DNA from 2 places in the Gemmiger qucibialis genome. Region 2 is predicted to be linked to the other one. Evidence: predicted binding sites of a transcription regulator. Region 2 holds the regulator's gene; the other holds the start of a gene.
What was found. Region 2 encodes HrcA, which represses chaperone genes, less so after heat shock. Its sites were predicted from a motif close to TGTTAGCACTCNNNNNNNNNGAGTGCTAACA; they were not measured.

Region 1: a site for HrcA is predicted at 2,925-2,955, ahead of PG062_RS09110 (co-chaperone GroES). Genes of this name have one in related genera too.

Annotation. Positions count from the first base shown of each region.
Region 1 covers NZ_JAQFEN010000005.1:50,359-58,026, forward strand. The annotation lists gene PG062_RS09095 (spore germination protein) at 1-798, shown strand, start outside; gene PG062_RS09100 (hypothetical protein) at 785-1,780, shown strand; gene PG062_RS09105 (hypothetical protein) at 1,747-2,730, shown strand; gene PG062_RS09110 (co-chaperone GroES) at 2,999-3,283, shown strand; gene groL (chaperonin GroEL) at 3,323-4,957, shown strand; gene PG062_RS09120 (hypothetical protein) at 5,054-5,416, opposite strand; gene PG062_RS09125 (P-loop NTPase fold protein) at 5,456-7,111, shown strand; gene PG062_RS09130 (helix-turn-helix transcriptional regulator) at 7,183-7,470, opposite strand.
Region 2 covers NZ_JAQFEN010000001.1:579,396-587,063, forward strand. The annotation lists gene PG062_RS02670 (DUF2142 domain-containing protein) at 1-1,160, opposite strand, end outside; gene dnaJ (molecular chaperone DnaJ) at 1,393-2,568, opposite strand; gene dnaK (molecular chaperone DnaK) at 2,821-4,665, opposite strand; gene PG062_RS02685 (nucleotide exchange factor GrpE) at 4,764-5,372, opposite strand; gene hrcA (heat-inducible transcriptional repressor HrcA) at 5,369-6,391, opposite strand; gene PG062_RS02695 (hypothetical protein) at 6,457-6,684, opposite strand; gene PG062_RS02700 (stage V sporulation T C-terminal domain-containing protein) at 6,807-7,349, opposite strand.

The DNA of each region.
Region 1 (7,668 bases), on a different contig from region 2:
TTCCTCAAGCAGGACAAGCTCAACCTTTTCCCCGCGGCAGCCTATACCGAGCGCCCGGCCACCGCCTGCGCCCGCATCTGTGAGGGCAAAATCGTTATCCTTGTATCCGGCAGCCCGCTTGCCATGGTGGTGCCCAGCTTTTTTGCCGAGCACTTTGAATGCCTGGACGATTATTCTTCCGGCGCAGTGTTTGCCGGTCTCATCCGCCTGCTCAAATATCTGGCGTTTTTGCTGGCGGTGTTTGGGCCAGGGCTGTATGTCATGGCGGTCAGCTTTGCGCCGGAGCTGATCCCCGTGCACCTGCTGGCCAAACTGGCCCAGGGCGAAGCCTCCACGCCGCTACCGCCCATGCCGGAAATGCTGGCCGTGACCCTGCTGCTGGAAATTGTGCGTGAAGCCGGGCTGCGCGCCCCCAAATCCATCAGCCACACCGTCAGCCTTGTGGGGGCGCTCATCATTGGCGAAACCGCTGTCTCGGCGGGCATCATCAGCGTGCCGGTGCTCACCATGGCCGCGGCGGCCACCATCGCCACCCTGGCAGTCCCGGCGCTGTATGAACAGTCGATTCTGTTCCGCTTTGCGGTCATACTGCTGGCGGGACTGTTCGGTGTGCCGGGGCTGGCCTGCGGGGCGCTGCTGATTCTGGCCATGGCCTGCGGCAGCGACCCGTTCGGTTATGATTATCTTTACCCGCTCATGCCGCCGGGCAAGGCAGCCTTGCGGGATGGTTTTGTGCGGGCCATCTGGTCCCGCCTGGCACAAAAAGGGGAGGTGCTGCCGCGCCATGCAAAAGAGTAATGTGGATTTTTACCCCGTGCTGCTCCTCAGCATTCTGGCCGATACGCTGCTGCGGCTACACACCGGTTATTGGGCGCGGGCAGGGCTGCTGGCTCTGCCCGCCAGCGCGGCGGTGCTGGCCGCTGTGCTTCTGTTAGTGTCGACCAGCTGGCAGGGAAACGCCCTGCTGCAAAAAGTTCTCTGTGTTTTGCTGGCAATCAGTTCAGCATTGGAAATTCTGCGCCTGCACGCCCTGTTTGGCAGCGTGTACCCCGGTACACTGGGGCTGGCGGGCACCTGTTTTGTCGTGCTGGCACCGGTCATCTACCTCCGGCGGGAGCCCGCCCTGCGCCAGACGGCCAACGCCTTGTTGGTGTTCGGTGCCGCGTGTATGGCAATCATGGTACTCTCGGTCGCGCCGCGCCTGCGTGTACCCAACCTGCATGCGGCACCGCTGACAGGGCAGGACTGGCAGGCGGCGTTTGTTTCTCAGCTGGCGCTCCCGCCGGAATATCTGCTGTTTGCCCTTTGGCCTCCGCAGCCCGGCCAGCGCTGCCGCAAGGCAGCAACATTTGCCGCGTCAGCACTGGGCTTTGATGCCGCGGTCCACCTGCTGCTGGAGCTGTTTTTTGGCGCGGCCATGCCCACCCGCCAAACCCCGGTGCAGGGGGCTGCACAGTGCGGGGCGCTTTCAATTTTTAACCGGCTGGAATGGCTGCAAATTTTGCTGTGGTGCATGGTAGTCACGGTGCGGCTGGCACTGTACCTGTATGCCATGGTGGAACTGTGGGGTGGCCGCGCCGGGGCGGGCAGTGCTGCCACCGGGCTGGACCGTTACCCGCTGTACTTTGGCGGCATGGCTCTGCTGTGTGCTGTGCTGCGCACCGTGCCGCTGGAACAGGCATTTTATTGGCGCAGTGCCGTCTGCTGGGGCTTCGCTGCGGTTGTGATGGTAACAGGAGGCTGCCAATGGCTGGTATCATGCATAAAACATCCCGCCTGATGGCGGCGGTGCTGCTGGGCTGCCTGTTGGCGGGCTGCGGCGGGCAGCTGCTTTCCCACAGGGAAATTGTGCGGGCGGTGTTTTTTACCGCGCAGGATGCCGGCTACACGGTCACGCTTTTGACCAGTGACCAGCAAAGCGAGGATTCCGCCGCCTGCAAAACCTTTACAGGCAGCGGCGCTACCTGTGCTGCCGCCTGGAATGCCGCCGCCCAAACCATGAACGGCCAGCCGTTTTACGGCCTGATGGACCTTGCCGTTCTGCCTGCCGGGTGCAGCTGGCCGCTGGCAGAAGAAATCGCTCAGCTGTTGCAAAGCACCGCCCGCCCCGCGCCGGAAATCGCCGTGTTTGTGCTGGATCCTGCCGTGCAGATGCCCATCCAGGACCAAACGCCGACCTTGTACGAAAACTTGAAAGCTCTGGAAGAAAAGCAGCAGCTGCACTGCGGCCTGCAAACCCTGTTTGATAACGCCGAAACCGCCGCTGTGCCCGTCAGTGCGGGCGGGGAATACGCCATGCTGTTTTATGATACCGCTGCCAATACAGCCCGCCAGACGCAAAGCCCGTTGGCTGCCCAGCTGGCGGCTATTCTGTGCGGCCAGGCCCATCGGTTGGACTGCACGTTGCCGGATGACCTGTACCTTGCCGCCAAAGCCGCCGCCGATGTGCAGGTACTGGCCCCCGGCAGCGTGCGGGTAAACCTGACCCTGCGGGATGTGGAACTGAAAGACCTGACTCCCGCCGCCCGCCCGGATACCGAACTGCAGGTGGCATTTGCCGCAGCCGCCAACCGGGAATTTGACGGTTTGATAACGGGACTGTACGGAATAAACGGCCCGGATGCCGACCCGCTCGACCTGTGTTTCTGGCTGCAAAACCGTTATGGCAGCACGCAGGGGGCGCTGCGGGCGGAGCTTACCCTGCACTGGCACCGCCCCGGCGAAGGCTGATCCCCACCAAAGCACGCCTTTATTTGCAGTGCCAGTGTGCCATTCAGCCGGGCAGTCTGCCAGCCAAGACCAAAAAACAGATAGAAAACAGCCCGGAGCGCTAATAAATTACAACGAATAAACGATAAAAAACACTGTTCACAAAAATTTTATACTTCAAGGGGTTGATTTTTGGCAAAGGAACGCTATAATAGATTTAGCACTCAAGAGAAAAGAGTGCTAAACAAAATGTTTCAAAGAAACTTTAATTATAGGAGGATATTTCATCATGAAAATCAAACCTCTTGCTGATCGCGTTGTGATCAAACTCGTTGAAGAAGAAGAAACCTCCAAGGGCGGCCTGATCCTGACCGGTTCCGCCAAGGAAAAGCCGCAGGTTGCTGAAGTTATCGCAGTCGGCCCCGGCGGCAATGTCGATGGCAAAGACGTTGAGATGATCGTCAAAGTTGGCGATAAGGTTCTCACCAGCAAGTACTCCGGCACCGAAGTCAAGGTTGACGGCGAGGAATGCACCATTGTCCGCCAGAGCGATATCCTGGCAATCGTTGAGTAAACTTTAACTGTTCTTACTGATAAAAGGAGATGCTGATTTATGGCAAAACAGATTAAGCAGGGCGAAGACGCCCGCAAGGCTCTTTGCGCCGGCATTGACCAGTTGGCTGATACCGTTAAGATCACCCTGGGCCCCAAAGGCCGCAACGTTGTTCTGGGCAAGAAGTTCGGCAGCCCAGTCATCACCAACGATGGCGTTACCATCGCAAAGGAAATTGAGCTGAAAGACGCTTTCGAGAACATGGGTGCACAGCTCGTGCGTGAAGTTGCCACCAAGACCAATGATGCTGCCGGCGACGGCACCACCACCGCTACCGTTCTGGCACAGGCTCTTGTTACCGAGGGCATGAAGAACGTTACCGCCGGTGCAAACCCGATGGACATCAAGCGCGGCATCCAGAAGGCTGTCAACACCGCTGTTGAGGCCGTCAAGGCACACAGCCAGAAAGTCAACGGCAGCAAGGATATCGCCCGTGTTGGTACCGTTTCTGCCGGTGATGCACAGATCGGCCAGCTGATCGCTGACGCTATGGAAAAGGTTACTGCTGACGGCGTGATCACCATTGAGGAGAACAAGACCACTGCTGAAACCTACACCGAGGTAGTGGAAGGCATGCAGTTTGACCGTGGCTACGTTACCCCGTACATGGTCACCGATACCGAGAAGATGGAAACCGTTTACGAGGACTGCAGCGTGCTGATCACCGATAAAAAGATCAGCGTGTTCCAGGATATCGTTCCTCTGCTGGAGTCCGTGATCCAGTCCGGCCGCAAGCTGCTCATCATCGCTGAGGATGTTGAGGGCGACGCACTGTCCAACCTCATCATCAACCGTCTGCGCGGCGGCCTGAATGTGGTTGCTGTCAAGGCTCCCGGCTTTGGCGACCGCCGCAAGGAAATGCTGCAGGATATCGCCATCCTGACCGGCGGCACCGTCATCAGCAGCGACCTGGGCTATGAGCTCAAGGACGCTACCATCCAGCTGCTGGGCAGCGCCCGCCAGGTCAAGGTTGGCAAGGAGAACACCACCATCGTCGGTGGCGCTGGCGATAAGCAGGCCATTGCTGACCGCGTTGCCCAGATCCGTTCCCAGATCGCTTCCGCTACCTCTGACTTTGACCGTGAAAAGCTGCAGGAACGCCTGGCCAAGCTGGCTGGCGGCGTAGCTGTCATCAAGGTCGGCGCTGCTACCGAAGTTGAGATGAAGGATAAGAAGCTCCGCATCGAGGACGCCCTGAACGCAACCAAGGCTGCTGTTGAAGAGGGCATCGTTGCTGGCGGCGGCACCGCTACCATCAACGCTATCCCCGCTGTTGATAAGCTGGTCAGCGAGCTGGAAGGCGATGAGCGCACTGGCGCTAAGATCGTCCGCAAGGCTCTGGAAGCTCCTCTGCGCCAGATCGCCGCAAACGCTGGCCTGGAAGGCAGCGTTATCATCAACAACATTCTGCAGGCCGGCAAGCCCAACTACGGCTATGACGCCCAGAAGGAAGAATATGTTGACGACATGATCGAAGCCGGCATTGTTGACCCGACCAAGGTCACCCGCTCCGCTCTGGAGAATGCTTCCAGCGTTGCCGCTATGGTTCTGACCACCGAAAGCCTGGTCGCTGACCTGCCGGAGCCCCCGGCACCGGCAGCCCCCGCCGGCGGTGACATGGGCGGCATGTACTAATAACTGCCAAAAAACCGCATGAATCCTTGATTTTTGGAGCGCGCAAAAGCGGATTTACGCCAAACTTACGCCACTTACGCCAAAAATCAAAGCGCACTATAGGGTAACAGAATCGGCACCCGCTGAAAAGCGGGTGCCGATTTTTTTGTCTAGGGGATTTGAAGACTCATGAAACCCACTGATGGATTCTGCGAGCGGCAGACTGTCAGCGGCCTTATTGTTGACGAAAAACAAAGGTAGGGATACAATAATAAAAAAGAATGTAAAACCGGAAGGGAGCGTGCCGCCATGGAAAATCAGAGGGATTTCTGCACAGAATGCCGCAGAGAAACAAACTACACCTTGAAGAAAATCAAAATCAACCGGACCATCCGGGAAAAGGAGTATACTTTTGAAATCACGGCTGCTTTCTGCAACAAATGCGGCGGCGAAATGGGCTAAAGAAGCATACTGCAACAATGATATAAAAGTAGTTTCTTTTCGTGTGAGGTAGAATCAATGAATGCTGACTATGTTGAAAATATCATTCGAAATATTGATAAGCAATCTTATAAATGTATCTTAGTTGATGGCGCTTGGGGAATTGGTAAATCTTATGTTGTAGAAAAGGCACTTGAAGATAAAAAAGATAGAACCTGTATGGTTTCGTTATTTGGAATGGAGGATGTTCAGCAGATATATCATGAAATTTTATATCAGCTGCTTCTTCATACATCAAACGGAGGGAAGATTGTTGAATTCCTAAAAGACTCATTCAGAATCCTCGGAAATTTTGATGATAGAGCAAAAAGTGTAAGCACAATTTTAGAAAGCCATTTTTCTGAAGAAGATATGGTGAACTCTATTACACGAAAATTTGATGAAGGGCACATTGTTGTAATCGATGATTTGGAACGGTGCAAAGAAAGCATTGAATTGAGAGATTTTTTTGGCGTGGTTGAAAAACTGAAATCTAATAATCATATTCAGGTGGTTCTTATTGCAAACTCTGAAGAAATTACAGATAAGAAGGATTTTGAGAAATATAGGGAAAAAGTGATTGATCGGACTTTTACTATTACAGAGAACTCCAAAAGTGCTAATTGGTCTAAATTGGGAATACAAGGTGATTTTGCTGATGAACTGTGCAAAAATCACCCGATAAAAAATTTGAGAACACTTCAAAAAGCTCAAGACTTTTATAATGATGTAAAACAGTATGCCAAATCAATTCATGACGAAATGTTTATGAATGAGGTTCGGCTTATATGCTTTGCAATCGTTATTGAAGATACAGACAAACTCTATTATAAACCGCTCACTGAAGAAGAAACAAAAAGTGAGTTCGACAAAACAGTAAGAACACTTCAAAACTACTTTGAATCGAGAGTCAAACAATATCTACTCGGAATAAAGTCAAGCGATGCTCTTATAAATGAATTGTATTCATACTATGAGAGTAAAAGGCCACTGACAGAGGAGGACCTTAAAGTCCAGCATAAATTATTTGTTGAAGTAGGAATCAAACCGAATTTTTATAAAACAGACGATGAAATAGCAGAGTACTTAAAAAGCTGGAAAGAAAAACTGACAGATGCTAAAACGTCCTATGATTTGACAATGACTGCCAATGAACTGGATACTTGGTGGTGTGTCTTGAATGACGATGATGGCGAATTGCTTGATACCTATAAATCAATGCTAATGACAGTGTTTGCAGAAGAATTTTCTGGCGAGGGTGTGAAAAGGGTGAGCTCTTATGATAGCCAATATTTCATGAATATAAATCAGAGTATTAGTGAATCTTACAATGAAGTTCTTCGCACGGCACGAGAAAATCTCGCAGACAAGTACATTGAATACCTTCGCAAACGAATAGATGATAAATGTTCTGAAGAATATGCTGGACAACTTTCAATTTGGCATTTTGAAAGGGCACGCATGAGCGATATCCTTGAAGGAAAGCTAGACGAGTTCCTTGATAGAAAGTATTTTCCGCTGGCCCCAATGAATCAATACAAAGAGAACAGTAGCTATACATTATTGGCGATTCTATTTGATGCACGGAAAGAACAGCTATTTGAAAAGTATGAAGAACTAAAGCCTACATTCAGTAAAATGGATAGGTATAGAACAGAACATTATTTTGAAGTTATGAGAACATCCCACAGGTAAAATATAGCATATAGCAAAAACAGCCGCCCAGCGACCTTACGGTCTCGCTGGGCGGCTTATTTTTTGCGTTTCTAGAGCAGATATTCTTCGTAGCGGTGCATCTCGTTCTGTTCTTCTTCGGTCAGGCGCTGGCGCTGTTTGCGAGCCTCGTCCGAGGGGGCGATGTCGGTCAGACCCAGCAGGTAGTCGGCAGAGGTGCCATAGTACCTGCAAATGGCAATCAACATCTCGTGGTTTGGGGAACTCTTTTCATGCTCCCAACTGCGGATGGTAGAGGTTGCAACATTAAGGGCTTTGGCGAGATCTTCCTGCGTTTGGTTATTCCAATCTCGCAGGTCGGCTAATCGTGCTCCAATCATCTTTTTCCCGCCTTTCTTTGCCATAAGTATAGGTGCTTCATATCACTTTTGGTAAAAAACGCCGAGAATCTTGTTAATTTGCCTCGAAGGCGATAAGATACTTGTTAGTATAGGCTGAAAGTGCTAAGAACATTATCACTTCCACCGCAACGCTAAGGCAAAGCGAGGGAATCCCCGTTGGAACAACTGATCGACTTT
Region 2 (7,668 bases):
AGCGCCAGGTTGCACAGCCGTCCCAACAGCAGCATGCCATGGAAGCCAAGCCCCATCATGCGCGCCAGCGTAATGCCGGCAATCTGACCCAGGTAGAGCGTATTATTGATGGGGTCCGCCGTTACATAGGTATCGGAGCTGACAGTCGTTTCACCGCTGCAGCCCGCATCTCCCAGGTGTTCCAGCATTTCCTTGTAAGCGTAAATGCCGATATCACCGGTATGATTTTTGAAATAAGGAGCATCGCAGCTGCGCACCAGCAGCATATCATCATCGTCCGCCACCGGCTGGCCCAGCAATGTGCTGGACTGGCGGTAGCATTTGGCCAGGTGGGTGTATTCATCGGGGCCGACAAGGGGCGGCGTTAAAAAGGCAAACGCCACGCCCAGCACCGCACCGCACACCAGCACCACCTGCCACAGCTTGGCGCGGTGGGTGAGCAGGATAAAGCCCGCCACCACCGCCGCAAAGGTCAGCACGCCCAGCAGGCGGGAGATCACATGGGACCAGCTGCCGGAATCATTGACGACATACTGCAATGCCGGATGCCCGACGATGGAATCCGTTGTGCCGTTTGCATTCCGGCGGGTCATCTGCTGGCTGGTGTCGGCATCCGTCCAAAGGCCCAGCAGGTGGTACACATCCCAGTCATCGCCGGGGGTATACCACAGACGCAGGGTCATGTTGGGGTTTGCCAGGTCATAATCCGCTTCGGCATCGGCTGTGCCGGGGGCGGTATAGGGCGCATCAAACGTGATGGCCGCAAAGGTGTCATCTTTAATGGTAATGCAGTCCAGCTCACCGTTCGCCACGGCGTTGCCATCGGCATCCAGCAGTGCAGCGTACAGGGTGCCCTGCCGGAACGCCCAATTATGGGTGGTCAGGTCCAGTCGAACCCCGTAAATGCGCTGCCCGCTTTTGAGCGGAACGGGCAGGTACAACCCGGTTGTGCCGTCATCCTGCGTTGCAGCGTCCGCCGTGGCAGGAATTACAACGGTACGGGTATAATCATCGTTGACGATTTCATACACCGGCTGGTTATCCACCCGCTGGCCAAGGTCAAACCCGGCCCACGCGGCCACAGCGGCGGCAGCCAGCGCCACCAGCAAAGTCAGCCACAGCAGGCGGTGCCGCTTGCAGAAATCTTTGATTTTTTGCATGAAGCCCTCCCCTGCTTTAGGTTGCTTACAGACAGTTTTATTATACATGATGATTGGCGAAAGTGCAATATTAGCCTTACTGCACTTTACTTTTCTCATTTTCCCTCTAGCTTTTAGGCTAGAGAATGATACCATCTATGTAAAAATCACATAAAGAGGTCGTGATATTGCTATAATTAACTGATACAAAAACACCCCCGTCTGCATTACCAGGCGGGGGCATGTTATTGCATTACGAGAAACGGTCGCGCAGGTTCTTGAAGAAGCCCTTGCGCTTTTCGTAGTTATCCTCTTTCATGCTGTCCTCAAAAGCTTTCAGGGCTTCGCGCTGGGCGCGGGTGACCTTTTTAGGGATCTCAACATCGACGATCACATACTGGTCGCCGCGGCCGCGGCCGTTCAGGTACTGGATGCCCTGGCCGCGCAGGCGGAATTTGGTGCCGCTCTGGGTGCCTTCGGGGATATGCTGCACAATGCGGCCATCCACGGTGGGCACCTCAACGTCATCGCCCAGCACAGCCTGGCTGAAGGTGATGGGCACATGGATGGTAACATCGTACCCGTCACGCTCAAACATCGGGTCGGCCTTAACGGTAACATGCACGATCACATCGCCGGCCGGGCCGCCGTTGGAACCGGCATCGCCCTGGCCGCGCAGTGCAATGTTCTGGTCATCATCAATACCAGCGGGGATATTGATCTCCAGGCTCTTGCGCGCGGCGGTCTTGCCGGTGCCGCGGCAGGTCTTGCACGGGTTGCGGATAATGGTGCCGCGGCCGCCGCAGTGGCTGCAGGGCTGCTGGCTCTGCATTACGCCAAAGGGGGTGCGCTGCTGTGTTACAACATAACCACGGCCGCCGCAGTCGGGGCAGGTTTCGGGGCTGGTACCCTTGGCCGCACCGGTGCCGCCGCAGTCGGGGCAGGTATCCTGGCGGTTGATGGTGATCTTCTTGGAGCAGCCGTGGGCGGCTTCCTCAAAGGTCAGGATCACGCTGGCCTGAATATCATGGCCCTTGCGGGGTGCATTGGCGGTGCGGGTGGAAGAACCGCCGCCAAAGCCGCCAAATCCACCGCCAAATCCGCCGCCAAAGATATCGCCAAAGATGTCACCCAGGTCCACGCCGCCAAAACCACCGCCGAACCCGCCTGCACCGCCGCCGTTGGCAGCCGCATAGTTGGGGTCTACGCCGGCAAAGCCGAACTGATCATAGCGCTGGCGTTTCTGCGGGTCGGAAAGCACATCGTTGGCTTCGTTGACCTCTTTGAACTTTTCCTCGGCTTCTTTATTGCCGGGGTTCAGGTCAGGGTGGTACTTTTTGGCAAGTTTGCGGTAGGCGCTCTTGATCTCGGCATCCGTGGCGTTTTTACCGATGCCCAGCACCTCGTAATAATCTCTTTTTTCTGCCATATGATCACACCTTTATGTGTTGAAGTAAGTTGACTTTTATTCCTTTCCCCTATGGGAACAGCCGGTTCTTTGTCCGTAAGGGCGTACAGCCTGTGCCTGCAAGCGACAACGTGATTTCACTGCGGGCACACGCTGTGCGCCCCTACGGACGGGACGCAGCTTTGTGGGCTTAACCCCACAATGGCCGCCGCCGGAATTGCCTGGCGGCGGCCTTTTGGGTTACAGGGATGTTCCCCTGTTTATTCTGTTATCTTACACCTCGTGGAAGTCAGCGTCAACAGCACCGTCATCCTTCGGGGCGGAACCGGCATTGCCCGTGGGGCCCTGCTGGGCGTCAGCGCCCGGCTGCTGGCCCTGCTGCTGGGCAGCCTGCTGGTAAACCTTCTCGCTGATGGCGTAGAAAGCCTTCTGCAGGTCGTCCTGCTTTGCCTTGATGGCCTCAATATCGGTACCCTTCAGGGCTTCCTTCAGGGCGTTCAGCTTAGCTTCGCACTCGCTCTTCTCGGACGGAGAGACCTTGTCGCCCAGCTCGCCCAAAGCCTTTTCGGTCTGGAACACCATCTGGTCGGCGTTGTTGCGGGTATCAACATCTTCGCGGCGCTTCTTATCCTCAGCAGCATACTGCTCGGCATCCTTAACGGCCTTGTCGATGTCATCCTTGCTCATGTTGGTGGAAGCAGTGATGGTAATGCTCTGCTCCTTGCCGGTGCCAAGGTCCTTAGCGCTTACATGCACAATGCCGTTGGCATCGATATCAAAGGTAACTTCGATCTGGGGCACGCCGCGCGGAGCCGGAGCGATGCCATCCAGGTGGAAGGTACCCAGGCTCTTGTTGTCGCGGGCAAACTCACGTTCGCCCTGCAGAACGTTGACTTCAACGCTGGGCTGGTTGTCAGCAGCAGTGGAGAAGATCTGGCTCTTCTTGGTGGGGATGGTGGTGTTGCGCTCAATGATCTTGGTGCAAACGCCGCCCAGAGTCTCAATGCCCAGGCTCAACGGGGTAACATCCAGCAACAGCAGACCCTTAACGTCGCCCTGCAGAACACCGCCCTGGATGGAAGCGCCGACAGCAACACATTCATCGGGGTTGATGCCCTTGAACGGCTCGCAGTTCAGTTCCTTCTTGACAGCGTCATAGACAGCGGGGATACGGGTGGAGCCACCGACCATCAGGACCTTAGCCAGGTCAGAAGCCTTCAGGCCTGCATCAGCCAAAGCCTTGCGGACAGGGGCCATGGTGCGGTCAACCAGATCAGCGGTCAGTTCATTGAACTTTGCGCGGGTCAGGGTCATATCCAAGTGCTTGGGGCCGTTGGCGTCAGCGGTGATGAACGGCAGGTTGATGTTGGTGGAAGTGGCGCTGGACAGCTCGATCTTTGCCTTTTCAGCAGCTTCCTTCAAGCGCTGTGCAGCCATCTTATCCTTGCGCAGGTCGATGTTGTTTTCCTTCTGGAAATCCTCAGCCATCCAGTCGATGATGCGCTGGTCGAAGTCATCGCCGCCCAGGTGGGTATCACCATTGGTAGCCAGAACTTCAGTAACGCCATCGCCCATCTCGATGATGGAAACATCGAACGTACCACCGCCCAGGTCGTAAACCATGATCTTCTGGTCGGATTCCTTATCAATGCCGTAAGCCAGAGAAGCTGCGGTCGGCTCGTTGATGATACGCTTTACGTTCAGACCAGCAATGGTACCGGCGTTTTTGGTTGCCTGACGCTGGCTGTCGTTGAAGTAAGCGGGAACGGTGATGACAGCTTCGGTAACGGGCTCGCCCAGGTAAGCTTCGGCATCAGCCTTCAGCTTTGCCAGGATCATAGCGCTGATCTCTTCGGGGGTGTAATCCTTGCCGCCGGCGTGAACCTTCTCGGCAGTGCCCATCTTACGCTTGATGGAGGAGATGGTGTTTTCGGGGTTGGTGATAGCCTGACGCTTTGCAACCTGGCCTACCAGACGCTCGCCGGTTTTGGTAAAGCCGACAACAGACGGGGTGGTACGGGCACCCTCAGCGTTAGGGATAACAACGGGCTCGCCGCCCTCCATAACAGCTACGCAGCTGTTGGTAGTACCAAGGTCAATACCAATAATCTTACTCATAATATAAAACTCCTTTCATATTCCTCTTTCAGGAAACATGGAAATGTGAATGTCTTAATCTATATCTGAACGGGCTTTTGCGCCCGGTTCATGCTTTGTTATTCGGCCACAACCACGGTTGCATGGCGGATGATCTTATCGCCGATCATGTAGCCTTTCTGGAACACGCGCACCACAGTGCCGCTTTCCTGGCCATCCTCTGCCGGAACCTGCTGAACAGCGTTCATAAAGTTGGGGTCAAAGGGCTTGCCCATGGATTCGATCTCGGTGATGTTCAGCGTTTTCAGAGCTTTTTCGGCTTTGTCCAGCGTCATCACAACGCCCTTTTTATAGTTTTCGTCGGTGCATTCGGCATTGGCTGCCATATCCAGCGTATCCAGAATTGCCAGGATCTGGTTGACCGCGTGGGAAACACCATCGTTGAACTTCTGGTCAGCTTCGCGGGCGGAACGCTTGCGGTAATTGTCATACTCTGCAGCGGTGCGCAGCATCTGGTCTTTCAGCTTTGTGTTGGCCTGCTCGGCGGCTTCCAGCTTTGCCTTTACGGCTTCCAGCTCTTTGGATTTTTTGCCGAACCAGTCTTTCTTTTCGGTCTTTTCTGCAGCGGGTTCAGCTTCCTGCTTATCGGATTCTGCCGCGGGCGCTTTTGTTTCAGCAGCGGCCTGTTCCTGTTCAGTTTCAGGCTGCTTCTTTGTTTCTTCGCTCATGTCTGCTCCTCCTTTTTACCGGACATTGACTGTCCTAACTTAATTGCAAAATAATTCAAAACGGGGATCAAGTGTTCGTACTCCATGCGGTTGGAGCCGATCACCGCCACCGTGCCGTACAGCCCGCCGCCCGCAAGGTAACGCTTGCTGACGATGCAGAGGTTCGGCATGGCGGGCTCGATATCCTCGCCCAACGTAGCGGTCACTTTGCCGCTGCCCGGTTCGATCAGGGCGCGGGCCGCTTCGTTGTCAGAAAAAACTTCCAGCAGCGCGCCAAGGTTTGTGCGCACATCCGGCATCTTGGCCAGGTACTGCACGCCCTCCAGGTAAAACTGCGGGCGGGTGCGAACCAGCGCTTCGGCGGCGAACACCACCGGCGCCAGCCTGCGCCCGGCGGAAAGCACCAGGCTTGCCGTCAGCGACGGGGTCAGATCCTCCGGTGCCACAAAGGTCAGGCTGCTGTTCAGCAGGCGGGCCATCTCATCGGCATCCTCCCGCGTCAAGCCGGTGTGGATACGCGCCACACGGGTGCGCACACCGCCGGAGCTGGTAACCGCCAAAACTGCGGCGGAATACCGCCCGACCTGCACGACCTCAAAATGGGCGATGCACAGATCCTCGGCCTGCGGGGTGGTAGCCACTGCGGCACAGCCGGTATAATCGGCCAGTGCGCGGGCGGCGCTCTGCGCCAGCTTTTCGGGCTCAACGTCCATATCGGCAAACAGCCGGTCAATGTTTTCGCGGTCCGCTGCGCTCAGTGCTATGGCGGCGGGGGCTTCCAGCAGGTGGTCTAGGTAGTACCGGTACCCCTTGGGGCTGGGCACGCGGCCTGCGCTGGTGTGCGGCTGCTCCAGCAGGCCAAGCTTTGTCAGCGCGGCCATCTCGTTGCGGAGCGTTGCGCTGGAAAGTGCCATGTCAAAGTGGCTGGCCAGCAAACCGGAGCCGACCGGCTCGCCGCCGGTAGAATAAATGGCAACAATCGCTTCCAGAATGCGCTGCTTGCGTGCATCCATCGTCATGCTGCCCTCATCTCCTTGTTTGCTTTTTCTTGTTTAGCACTCTCTCTTCCTGAGTGCTAAATTTATTATATCCCAACTCTTTGTTCTGTCAAGCCCTTTTCATAAAAAGTTTCAAACTTTAACAGATTTGACACAAACGCCGCGGCAAAGGGTGGTTTTTGCCCTCCGCCGCGGCGTTTTTCTGTTATTTTATCTTGGGCAATACCGCATAATTCTAAGTGCCGATACGGCGAGCGAGGTGCGGCAGATGCTAAGCCAAAAGCGCAGATAATACTGGATGTCTTATCGAGCATTTTGGCAACGCAAATGCCGTGCCGCAGCCGCCGAAGCGGTGCTTAAGCCGTCAGGCGGGAATTGTGCGGTGTTGCCCTTGTTTTGCTGCCCGCCAGACAGCAGGGTGATGCCGGCCAACGGTTCATTCTTCCATCCACTTTGCTAAAAATGCCGCGGCAATGTTTACTGCGCGGGCGGTCTCGGTATCAGGGGCTGCATCCTGCGGGCGGCCGGTCAGCAACACACCGCCTTCCACATCCCCCTGCACCACAATGGGGCAGACGCACAGCAGCACCGTTTCCCCTTTGTCAAAGGCCGTAATGCGGCGGGCAGCGGTTTCCGGCGCGGTGTAAGGGCCGCGCATGGCCAGCAGCCGGGCGGCGGCATCGCTGATCTGCCGCCCCAGCAGCTGCCCTTTGCCCGTGCCGGTGGCGGCCACAATGCTTTCCCTGTCACATATCAGCACAGGGCGGCCCAGGTTTTTGGCCAGCACCTCGGCATACACCCCGGCCAGTTCGCCCAGCTCCACCAGCGGGGAATATTTTTTGAACACCACCTGCCCATCGGCAGCGGTAAAAATTTCCAGTGCATCGCCCTGGCGGATGCGCTGGGTTCGCCTGATCTCTTTGGGAATGACCACCCGCCCCAGCTCATCAATCCTGCGCACGATTCCTGTTGCTTTCATTGGGGTACCCTCCTGCCCTTCCATATTCTGTACAATATACCTATTATATGGAAAGTGCGGCGGTTTATGTATGGTTCGTGCCTGTTTTTTGTTAGTGCTTTATCCAGCCCTGCCAGCAGGGCATCACGCTGAACGGCTTGGCAATGTGGGCGTTCACGCCTGCTTCAAACACCTTTTTGCGGCTCCCCTCAAAGCCATCTCCATTTTGGAGATATTATAACGGAGCGCCGCGTAAATTTCAGGATATTGGTTCCCTGCCCACCAAATAGCCACCCGCACATTGTCTGCAGCCTTGCCGCCTGTACTATCCGGGTGGTAT